Thermobifida alba: one gene and its partner. The protein of the gene in region 1 interacts with the protein of each later gene in a pairwise test. Links are inferred from orthologs where the notes say so. Each region holds a gene or a part of one and is shown in the gene's direction. Other genes may lie near its edges.

Region 1 (4,566 bases):
GTCGAGCATGGCCCCGAGGACCCGGACGTCGCGGTTCCCGGGCGTGAGTCGTCTAGTCTGATGCCTCGTGAACGAGCAGCAGCGCCACCCCTGGCAGCCGGGGTCCTACACCGGAATCGGGTCCTGGCCCGGCACCGACCCGGCCGAAGCCGTCCGCACCGTCCTGGGGGAACTCCCCCTCCTGCCGCACCTGCCGGAACTGCCCGGCCGGGGCGCCGGAGCCGACATGATCGGCCGCACCGGGGCACTGCTGGTGGAACTGCCCGTCGAGGTGCAGCCCTCGGGGTGGCGGGTCACCCAGCGCGCGGGACGCGACCTGGTGCGGGCGCGCAGCTTCCTCTCCTGGGACCTGGACGCCCTGGAGGAGCAGGCCGCCGAGTACACCGGACCACTGAAGATCCAGGTGGCGGGGCCGTGGACGATGGCCGCCTCGGTGGAGCTGCGCGGCGGCGAGAAGATGCTGGCCGACCCCGGGGCCGTCGCGGACCTGTGCGAGTCGCTGGTCGAGGGGCTGCTCGCGCACCTGGCCGACGTGCGGGCCCGGGTGCCCGGAGCGGACCTGCTCGTCCAGGTCGACGAGCCGTCCCTGCCCGCCGTGCTCACCGGATCGGTGCCCACCGCCAGCGGCTACGGCCGGCTGCGCGCGGTGGACCGGGTCGTGGTCGAGGAGCGGCTGCGCGCGCTGTTCACCGCGATCGGCGACGCGGGAGGCCATCCCGTGGCGCACTGCTGCGCCCCCCGGGTCCCCGTCGACCTGCTGCGCCGCTCCGGGGCGCGCGCCCTCAGCCTCGACGCCACCCACCTGACCCGCGAGTCCGACGAGCCCCTCGGGGTGGCGGTGGAGTCTGGGGTGGGCCTCCTGCTCGGCGTGGTCCCCGCCGTCGACCGGCGGCTGTCACCCCCTGTCGATACTGTCGAACCAGTACGTGAACTGTGGCACCGGATCGGTTTCGACCCCGAACAGGCCACCCGCGACGTGGTCATCACCCCCGTGTGCGGGCTGGCCGGGGCTTCGCCGGGCCATGCCCGTGCCGCACTCGACCTGTGCCGCGAGGCAGCGCGGGTGCTGCGCGAGGAGCCGCGGGCCCGGCAGTGAACGAAAGGACGCGTGCGTGAGCGCACCACACCCGACCCCCGCCGACGACATCCCCGCCGACGTGCGGGAACGGCACGCGCGGCTGAGCCAGGACCTCGACGACCACAGCTACCGCTACTACCTCGGATCGCCGATCGTCTCCGACGCCGAGTACGACCGGATGATGGCGGAGCTGCGGGAGCTGGAGGACCGGTACCCGTCGCTGGTCACCCCGGACTCGCCCACCCAGAAGGCCGGCGCCCCCATCAGCAACGAGTTCGCGCCGGTCGAGCACCTGGAGCGGATGCAGAGCCTGGACAACGCGTTCGACGACGAGCAGCTGACGGCCTGGGCGCACCGGGTCGGCGCCGAGGTCCCGGTCGAGGCGTTCCTGTGCGAACTCAAGATCGACGGCCTGGCCGTGGACCTGGTGTACGAGAAGGGCCGCCTGGTGCGCGCCGCCACCCGCGGGGACGGCCGGGTCGGCGAGGACATCACCCTCAACATCCGCACCATCGACGCGGTCCCGCTCCGCCTGGACGAGTCCGTGCACCCCGCGCCCGAGCTGCTGGAGGTGCGCGGTGAGGTGTTCCTGCCCGCCACGGCGTTCGAGGAGCTCAACGCCCGGCTCGCCGACGAGGGCAAACCGCCGTTCGCCAACCCCCGCAACGCCGCGGCCGGGTCGCTGCGGCAGAAGGACCCGCGGGTCACCGCCTCCCGGCCGCTGAGCATGCTGGTGCACGGCGTCGGCGCGCACCGCGGGGTCGCCTTCACCCACCAGTCGCAGTCCTACGAGATGCTGGCGGCCTGGGGGCTGCCGGTCAGCGACCGCACCAGGGTGGTCTCCAGCCTCGACGAGGTCCGCGCCTACATCGCCCACTACGCCGAGCACCGCCACGACCCCGAGTACGAGATCGACGGCGTCGTGGTCAAGGTCGACGACGTCGCGCTGCAGCGCCGCCTCGGCTCCACCAGCCGCGCCCCGCGCTGGGCGATCGCCTACAAGTACCCGCCCGAGGAGGTCACCACCACGCTGCTCGACATCAAGACCAGCGTGGGCCGCACCGGCCGGGTCACCCCGTACGCGGTGCTGGAGCCGGTGCGGGTCGCCGGCTCCGAGGTCGAGTTCGCCACCCTGCACAACGCCCAGGAGGTGGCCCGCAAGGGCGTGCTGATCGGCGACACCGTGGTGGTGCGCAAGGCCGGGGACGTCATCCCGGAGGTCGTGGGGCCGGTGCTGGACAAGCGCACCGGGGCCGAGCGGCCCTTCGTGATGCCCGCCGAGTGCCCCGAGTGCGGCACCCCGCTCGGCCAGCAGAAGGAGGGCGACGTCGACCTGCGCTGCCCCAACACCCGCTACTGCAAGGGGCAGCTGCGTGAACGGCTGTTCTTCATCGCCGGACGCAAGGCCCTCGACATCGAGGCGCTGGGCTACGTGGCGGCCACCGCCCTGACCCAGCCGCTGGAACCGGCCGAGCCGCCGCTGCGCGACGAGGGCGACCTGTTCAACCTCACCGTCGAGCAGCTGCTGCCGATCCGCACCCTGGTCCTCGACCCCGACACCGCCGAGCCGAAACTCGACCCGAAAACCGGCGAGCCCAAGGTGGTGACCTTCTTCGCCAACCAGAAGGGCGAGCCGAAGAAGACCGTCGAGAAGCTGTTCGAGCAGCTGGAGGAGGCCAAGCGGCGCCCGCTGTGGCGGGTGCTGGTCGCGCTGTCCATCCGGCACGTCGGCCCCCGCGCGGCCGAGGACCTCGCCCGCCACTTCCGCTCCCTGGACGCCATCGCCCAGGCCAGTGAGGAGGAGCTGGTGGCGGTCGACGGGATCGGCCCGACCATCGCGCGCTCCATCGTCGACTGGTTCGCGGTCGACTGGCACCGCGAGATCGTCGAGAAGTGGCGGGCCGCCGGGGTCCGCATGGCGGAGGAGGGCGCCGACGAGGGCCCCCGGCTGCTGGACGGCGTCACCGTGGTCGTCACCGGTTCGCTGGAGGACTACAGCCGGGACGGGGCCAAGGAGGCCGTGCAGGAACTCGGCGGCAAGGTGACCGGATCGGTGTCCAAGAAGACCGACTTCGTGGTGGTCGGCGCGAACCCCGGCAGCAAGTACGACAAGGCTGTCAAGCTCGGTGTGCCGGTCCTCGACGAGGCGGGGTTCCGGGTGCTGCTCACCCAGGGGCCGGAAGCGGCCACGGCGGCACGGCTGGCCGTGGGGGAGACCCCCGAGGACTGAACCGTCCTTTTCGGAACAAACCGGCCCCCGGACTCCCGGGGGCCGGTTTGACCTGGCCAGTGAAGTAATACGATACGCGTTCAGAAGATCACCCAGCCGGTGCCGCCGTGGAGGGAGGGGCTTGTCCGCAGCGGTCTTCGGTTTACCTAAAGTCTGCGACCGGCGACACCTCGTGACGAAACGGCGTAAGCTGACCAGCAGCGGTACAAGCCGTTCACGACCGTTTCCGGCCATGGGGGATGGCCGGAACCGTCGAGTCAGAACCCGTGCGGGGCGCGAGGGGGCGGAGGGGGAACTCAGCCGTCCGCGCGTTCCATGAACCATCCCGAGGACGTCATGAAAGATCCCAACAGCACCCGGGATGTCGGCCCCCGGGTCGGGACGCCGCTGTGGCTGTACTTTGCCAGTACCACGGTGGCTGGTTGCGTTCTCCTCGTCGTGTCCCTGATCTGGCTGGGGGCCGACCGACTCCAGGTGTTCGCTACCGAGCCGCTCGTGTGGGTCCTGCTGTGCATGGTGATCATCGGCGAACTGCGTCCCATCGCCGCGCAACGGCCCGCGGGCGGCAGCGCCCCCACCTCGCTGCCCTTCGCCTTCGCCCTCGTCATCTACTACGGGCTGCCGGTCGCCGGACTGGCCCAGGCGGTGGGCTCCCTGCTGGCCGGTGCGGCCCGCGGCCACGCGCCGCACCGCATCGCCTTCAACATCGCCCAGTACACGCTGAGCTTCGGCGTCGCCGACGCCGTCATCCAGCTGGCCTACCCCCGCTCCCCGCTGGTGCCCTGGGTGCCCGAGGGCGTCGGACTGGTGGTGCTCGTCCTGGCCGCGGGCGCCTACTTCGTCGCCAACCTGCTCCTGGTCGAGTGCGCGGTCGCCATGCACGAACGCACCCCGCTGCACCGGGTGCTGACGAAGGACCTCGGCTACCGCCTCTTCGTCGCCGGCGTCCTGCTCAGCCTGGCGCCGCTGGTGGTCGTCGCCATGGCGCACTCGGTCTGGCTGGTCCCGCTGTTCTTCTTCCCGCTGGCCGCGCTGTACAGCAGCGCCTCGCTGTCGGTGAAACGCGAGTACCAGGCCAACCACGACGAACTCACCGGACTGGCCAACCGCAAACTGCTGATCCTGCGCACCCAGGAGGCGCTCGTCGAGGCCCAGGAGCGCAGGCAGCGCGTCGGTCTGCTGCTGCTCGACCTCGACCGCTTCAAGGAGGTCAACGACACCCTCGGCCATCCCACCGGCGACCGGCTGCTGCAGACGG
Region 2 (3,916 bases), 2.3 Mb from region 1 along the record:
CACCAGCAGGTTGGCCACCTGGTTGGCGATCATGTCGACCAGGGCGTAGTTCAGCCGCATGTCGCCGAAGACGATCGCGTCGCGCTCGGGTTGGTTGCGGGCGCCGTCCTCCAGCAGAACCGAGAGATTGAGCATCCTGTCTCCTTTGGGAGATGTGTCGTCCACCACTGTTCTACTGCACAGTAACTTATGGGGGAAGACAGGAGCCAGAACTGTTCTGCCCAGGTTGGGGATGGTTACTCCGCCCTGGTGAGCGTCACCGAGCCGGGCATCGAGTCGCTGAAGCCGAGCTCCGAGACACGCCAGGTGGCCCCGGCCACGTCGATCAGGTCGCCCAGGGTCACCGTCCACTCCTCGGCCTCGCCGTCCTCCGGCGCCACCCGGACGACCACGCTCGGCTCCGCCTCGTCGTGTCCGGTGACCTCCAGGACGACGGAGCCGCCGTCCTCGGCCGCGAGGGTGTGGGGGGAGCCCTCGACCAGCTGGATGCGGTCGTCGTAGTCGCCCAGCACCGGGGCCGGGCTCTGCACCGCGACCGTGTCGGCGGGAGGCTGCTCGCCCTGCGCCGAACACGCCGCCAGCGCCGCACCCACCGCGGCGGCCAGGAACACCCGGAGCACGGTGCGGACGTCGAACAGGGACATCTGGTCTCCTCCTGGGAAGTCCCCGCTGTCGGGCGGGGATCGGACTGCTGCACAACCGGGGCGGGACGGTCCGCCGACACCGCCCCGCCCACGCGCCGGCACGCCCCGCGGACGGGGCGACGACGGTCGCGGAACGGGACGGCCGCGCCCGCGCGGCGGGCGTTCGGACGCCGCACCTTCCGACCGGGACGCGGCGGAGCACGCCGAGCGGCAACCGGCGGGGCGGGGGAGAACCGGGAGCCGGCACGTTTCCGTACCGTGTCCACGGTAGTCGCTTCCCGGGGGCGACGCGTGGGACTTGCGCCCCTTCCGACAGCACACCGGGGTCGGCGCGCGCTTCGCCGGCGGCGGCCGGGAAACGGGGCGCCGCGGCGGTGTCGTCGCACGCTAACCTTGAGGGAAGGCATCCGGAACCGGCGGCCCCAGAGGTCTGCCGACGCGCCGGAAGGCTGGTCCACCAGTGGCAGGACGCCAGATCGGAACCCGCCCCAGGGCAACACCGGTAGAGGAACCATCCAACGATGACAGCGGTTAGCGGCGACCAGACGACGAGCGACTCCTACGACGCCCGGGCACTCCAGGAGAAGTGGCAGGCCCGGTGGGCGAAGGAGAACCCCTTCACGGCCAGCGAGGACCCGGCCGACACCCGTCCGCGGCGCTATGTGCTCGACATGTTCCCCTACCCCTCGGGTGACCTCCACATGGGGCACGCCGAGGCGTTCGCGATCGGCGACGTCATCGCGCGCTACCACTTCGCGCGCGGGGAGAACGTGCTGCACCCGATCGGCTGGGACTCCTTCGGGCTGCCCGCCGAGAACGCCGCCATCAAGCACAACTCCCACCCCGCCGAGTGGACCTACGCCAACATCGAGACCCAGGCCGAGTCGTTCCGGCGCTACGGCATCTCCCTGGACTGGTCCCGTCGGCTGCACACCAGCGACCCCGAGTACTACCGGTGGAACCAGTGGCTCTTCCTCCGGTTCTTCGAGCGGGGCCTGGCCTACCGCAAGGACGGCCTGGTCAACTGGTGCCCCAAGGACCAGACCGTGCTCGCCAACGAACAGGTCGTGCAGGGCCGGTGCGAGCGCTGCCACACCGAGGTCGAGCGGCGTGCGCTCAACCAGTGGTACTTCAAGATCACCGACTACGCGCAGCGGCTGCTGGACGACATGGAGCAGCTGGAGGGCGGCTGGCCGGAGCGCGTGCTGACCATGCAGCGCAACTGGATCGGCCGTTCCGAGGGCGCCGACGTCGACTTCCGGATCGAGGGCCGCGACGAGCCGGTCACCGTCTTCACCACCCGGCCCGACACCCTGTACGGGGCCACCTTCTTCGTGGTGGCCGCCGACGCGCCGCTGGCCGAGGAGCTGTGCGCGCCCGAGCAGCGCGCGGCCTTCGAGGCCTACCGCGCCCAGGTCAGCAAGCTCAGCGACATCGAGCGCCAGTCCACCGAGCGGGAGAAGACCGGGGTCTTCCTGGGACGCCACGCGATCAACCCGGTCAACGGCGAGCGCATCCCGGTGTGGGCCGCCGACTACGTGCTGGCCGACTACGGACACGGCGCGATCATGGCGGTGCCCGCCCACGACCAGCGCGACCTGGACTTCGCCCGCGCCTTCGACCTGCCGGTGCGGGTCGTGGTCGACACCGGCGAACCCGACCCCGCCGAGACCGGGGTCGCCACCCCGGGCGAGGGCGTCCTGGTCAACTCCGGTCCGCTGGACGGGCTGAGCAAGAACGAGGCCATCCCGCGCATCATCGAGATCCTCACCGAGCGCGGTACCGGAAAGGCCGCCGTCAACTACCGGCTGCGCGACTGGCTGCTGTCCCGCCAGCGCTTCTGGGGCACCCCGATCCCGATCATCCACTGCCCCGACTGCGGCGAGGTCCCGGTCCCCGACTCCGAGCTGCCGGTGCGGCTGCCCGAGAACCTGCGCGGCGCGGACCTGGCCCCCAAGGGGATCTCCCCGCTGGCCGCGGCCACCGACTGGGTCAACGTGTCCTGCCCCCGCTGCGGCGGCGCCGCCAAGCGGGACACCGACACCATGGACACCTTCGTCGACTCCTCCTGGTACTTCCTGCGCTACTGCTCGCCGGACCTGGACACCGCGCCGTTCGACGTGGAGAAGGTCGAGAAGTGGGGGCCGATCGACCAGTACGTCGGCGGCGTGGAGCACGCGATCCTGCACCTGCTCTACAGCAGGTTCTTCACCAAGGTGCTCCACGACATGGGCATGGTGTCCTTCACCGAGCCCTTCGTCCGGCTGCTCAACCAGGGGCAGGTCATCAACCAGGGCAAGGCGATGTCCAAGTCGCTGGGCAACGGCGTGGACCTGGGCCAGGAGATCGACCGGTACGGCGTCGACGCGGTCCGGCTGACCGTGGTCTTCGCCGGTCCTCCGGAGGAGGACATCGACTGGGCCGACGTCTCCCCGGGCGCCTCCCTGAAGTTCCTCAACCGCGCCTACCGGGTGATGGCCCAGGCCGGGGCCGCCTCCGCGCCGGGCGTCGACCCGGCCGCCGGGGACCCGGGGCTGCGCCGGGTCACCCACCAGACCCTGGCGAAGGTCACCGAGGCCGTCGAGGCTCAGCGGTTCAACGTCGCCATCGCGCGGATCATGGAGCTGGTCACCGCCACCCGCCGGGCGATCGACGCGGGCCCGGGGGCCGCCGACCCCGCGGTGCGCGAGGCCGCCGAGGTCGTCGCGATCACGCTGGGCCTGTTCGCGCCCTACGTCGCCGAGGAGGGCTGGGAACTGCTCGGCCACTCCGGATCGGTGGCGGTGGGCACCTGGCGCGAGCCCGACCCCGCGCTGCTGGTGCAGGAGAGCGTGACCTGCGTGGTCCAGGTGGCCAGCAAGGTCCGCGACAAGCTGCAGGTGTCGCCGGACATCTCCGCCGAGGAACTGGAGCGGCTGGCCCTGGCCTCGGAGAAGGTGCAGAACTTCATCGCCGGGCGCGAGATCCGCAAGGTCGTCGTGCGCGAACCCAAACTGGTCAACATCGTGGTCGCCCAGGGGTGACCACCACCGGCGTCGCCGGGGCCGCGGCTCGCCGCCGCGGCCCCGCGGTGTGCGGAAGAACGGTCGGACGTCCCGGCTGAGGAGAGGCGGCGGACATGGGCGAGGCGAGACGGCGGACCCTGCTGCGCTGGGCAGCCGTGGTGGGCGGGGCCGCCGCGGTGAGTACCGCGGCCGTCGTCGGCGGTCTGCTGTGGGACGCGCGCGGTCCCGCGGTCGAGGCCGCGGCCACGGACGCGCACCAGCAGCCGC

Evidence for each region. The genes of interacting proteins can lie anywhere in the genome.
Region 2: the proteins of ligA (region 1) and leuS interact in binary tests that used the Escherichia coli proteins (3 or more experiments, as listed by UniProt). The link is inferred for Thermobifida alba from one-to-one orthologs.

Annotation. Positions count from the first base shown.
Region 1 is NZ_CP051627.1:4,704,159-4,708,724, forward strand. The notes cover bases 723-3,710. They hold ligA (NAD-dependent DNA ligase LigA), read left to right. Parts: upstream 723-1,112; coding sequence 1,113-3,308; downstream 3,309-3,710. Other genes in these bases: FOF52_RS21055 (methionine synthase), read left to right, coding at 723-1,096; FOF52_RS21065 (putative bifunctional diguanylate cyclase/phosphodiesterase), read left to right, coding at 3,645-3,710. In the rest of the region: more of FOF52_RS21055, read left to right, coding at 68-722; more of FOF52_RS21065, read left to right, coding at 3,711-4,566. UniProt on the Escherichia coli protein: DNA ligase that catalyzes the formation of phosphodiester linkages between 5'-phosphoryl and 3'-hydroxyl groups in double-stranded DNA using NAD as a coenzyme and as the energy source for the reaction.
Region 2 is NZ_CP051627.1:2,445,217-2,449,132, reverse strand. What follows is about bases 789-3,916. They hold leuS (leucine--tRNA ligase), read left to right. Parts: upstream 789-1,165; coding sequence 1,166-3,667; downstream 3,668-3,916. Other genes in these bases: FOF52_RS10830 (hypothetical protein), read left to right, coding at 3,763-3,916. Also shown: FOF52_RS10845 (long-chain-fatty-acid--CoA ligase), read right to left, coding at 1-135; FOF52_RS10840 (DUF6406 domain-containing protein), read right to left, coding at 237-644.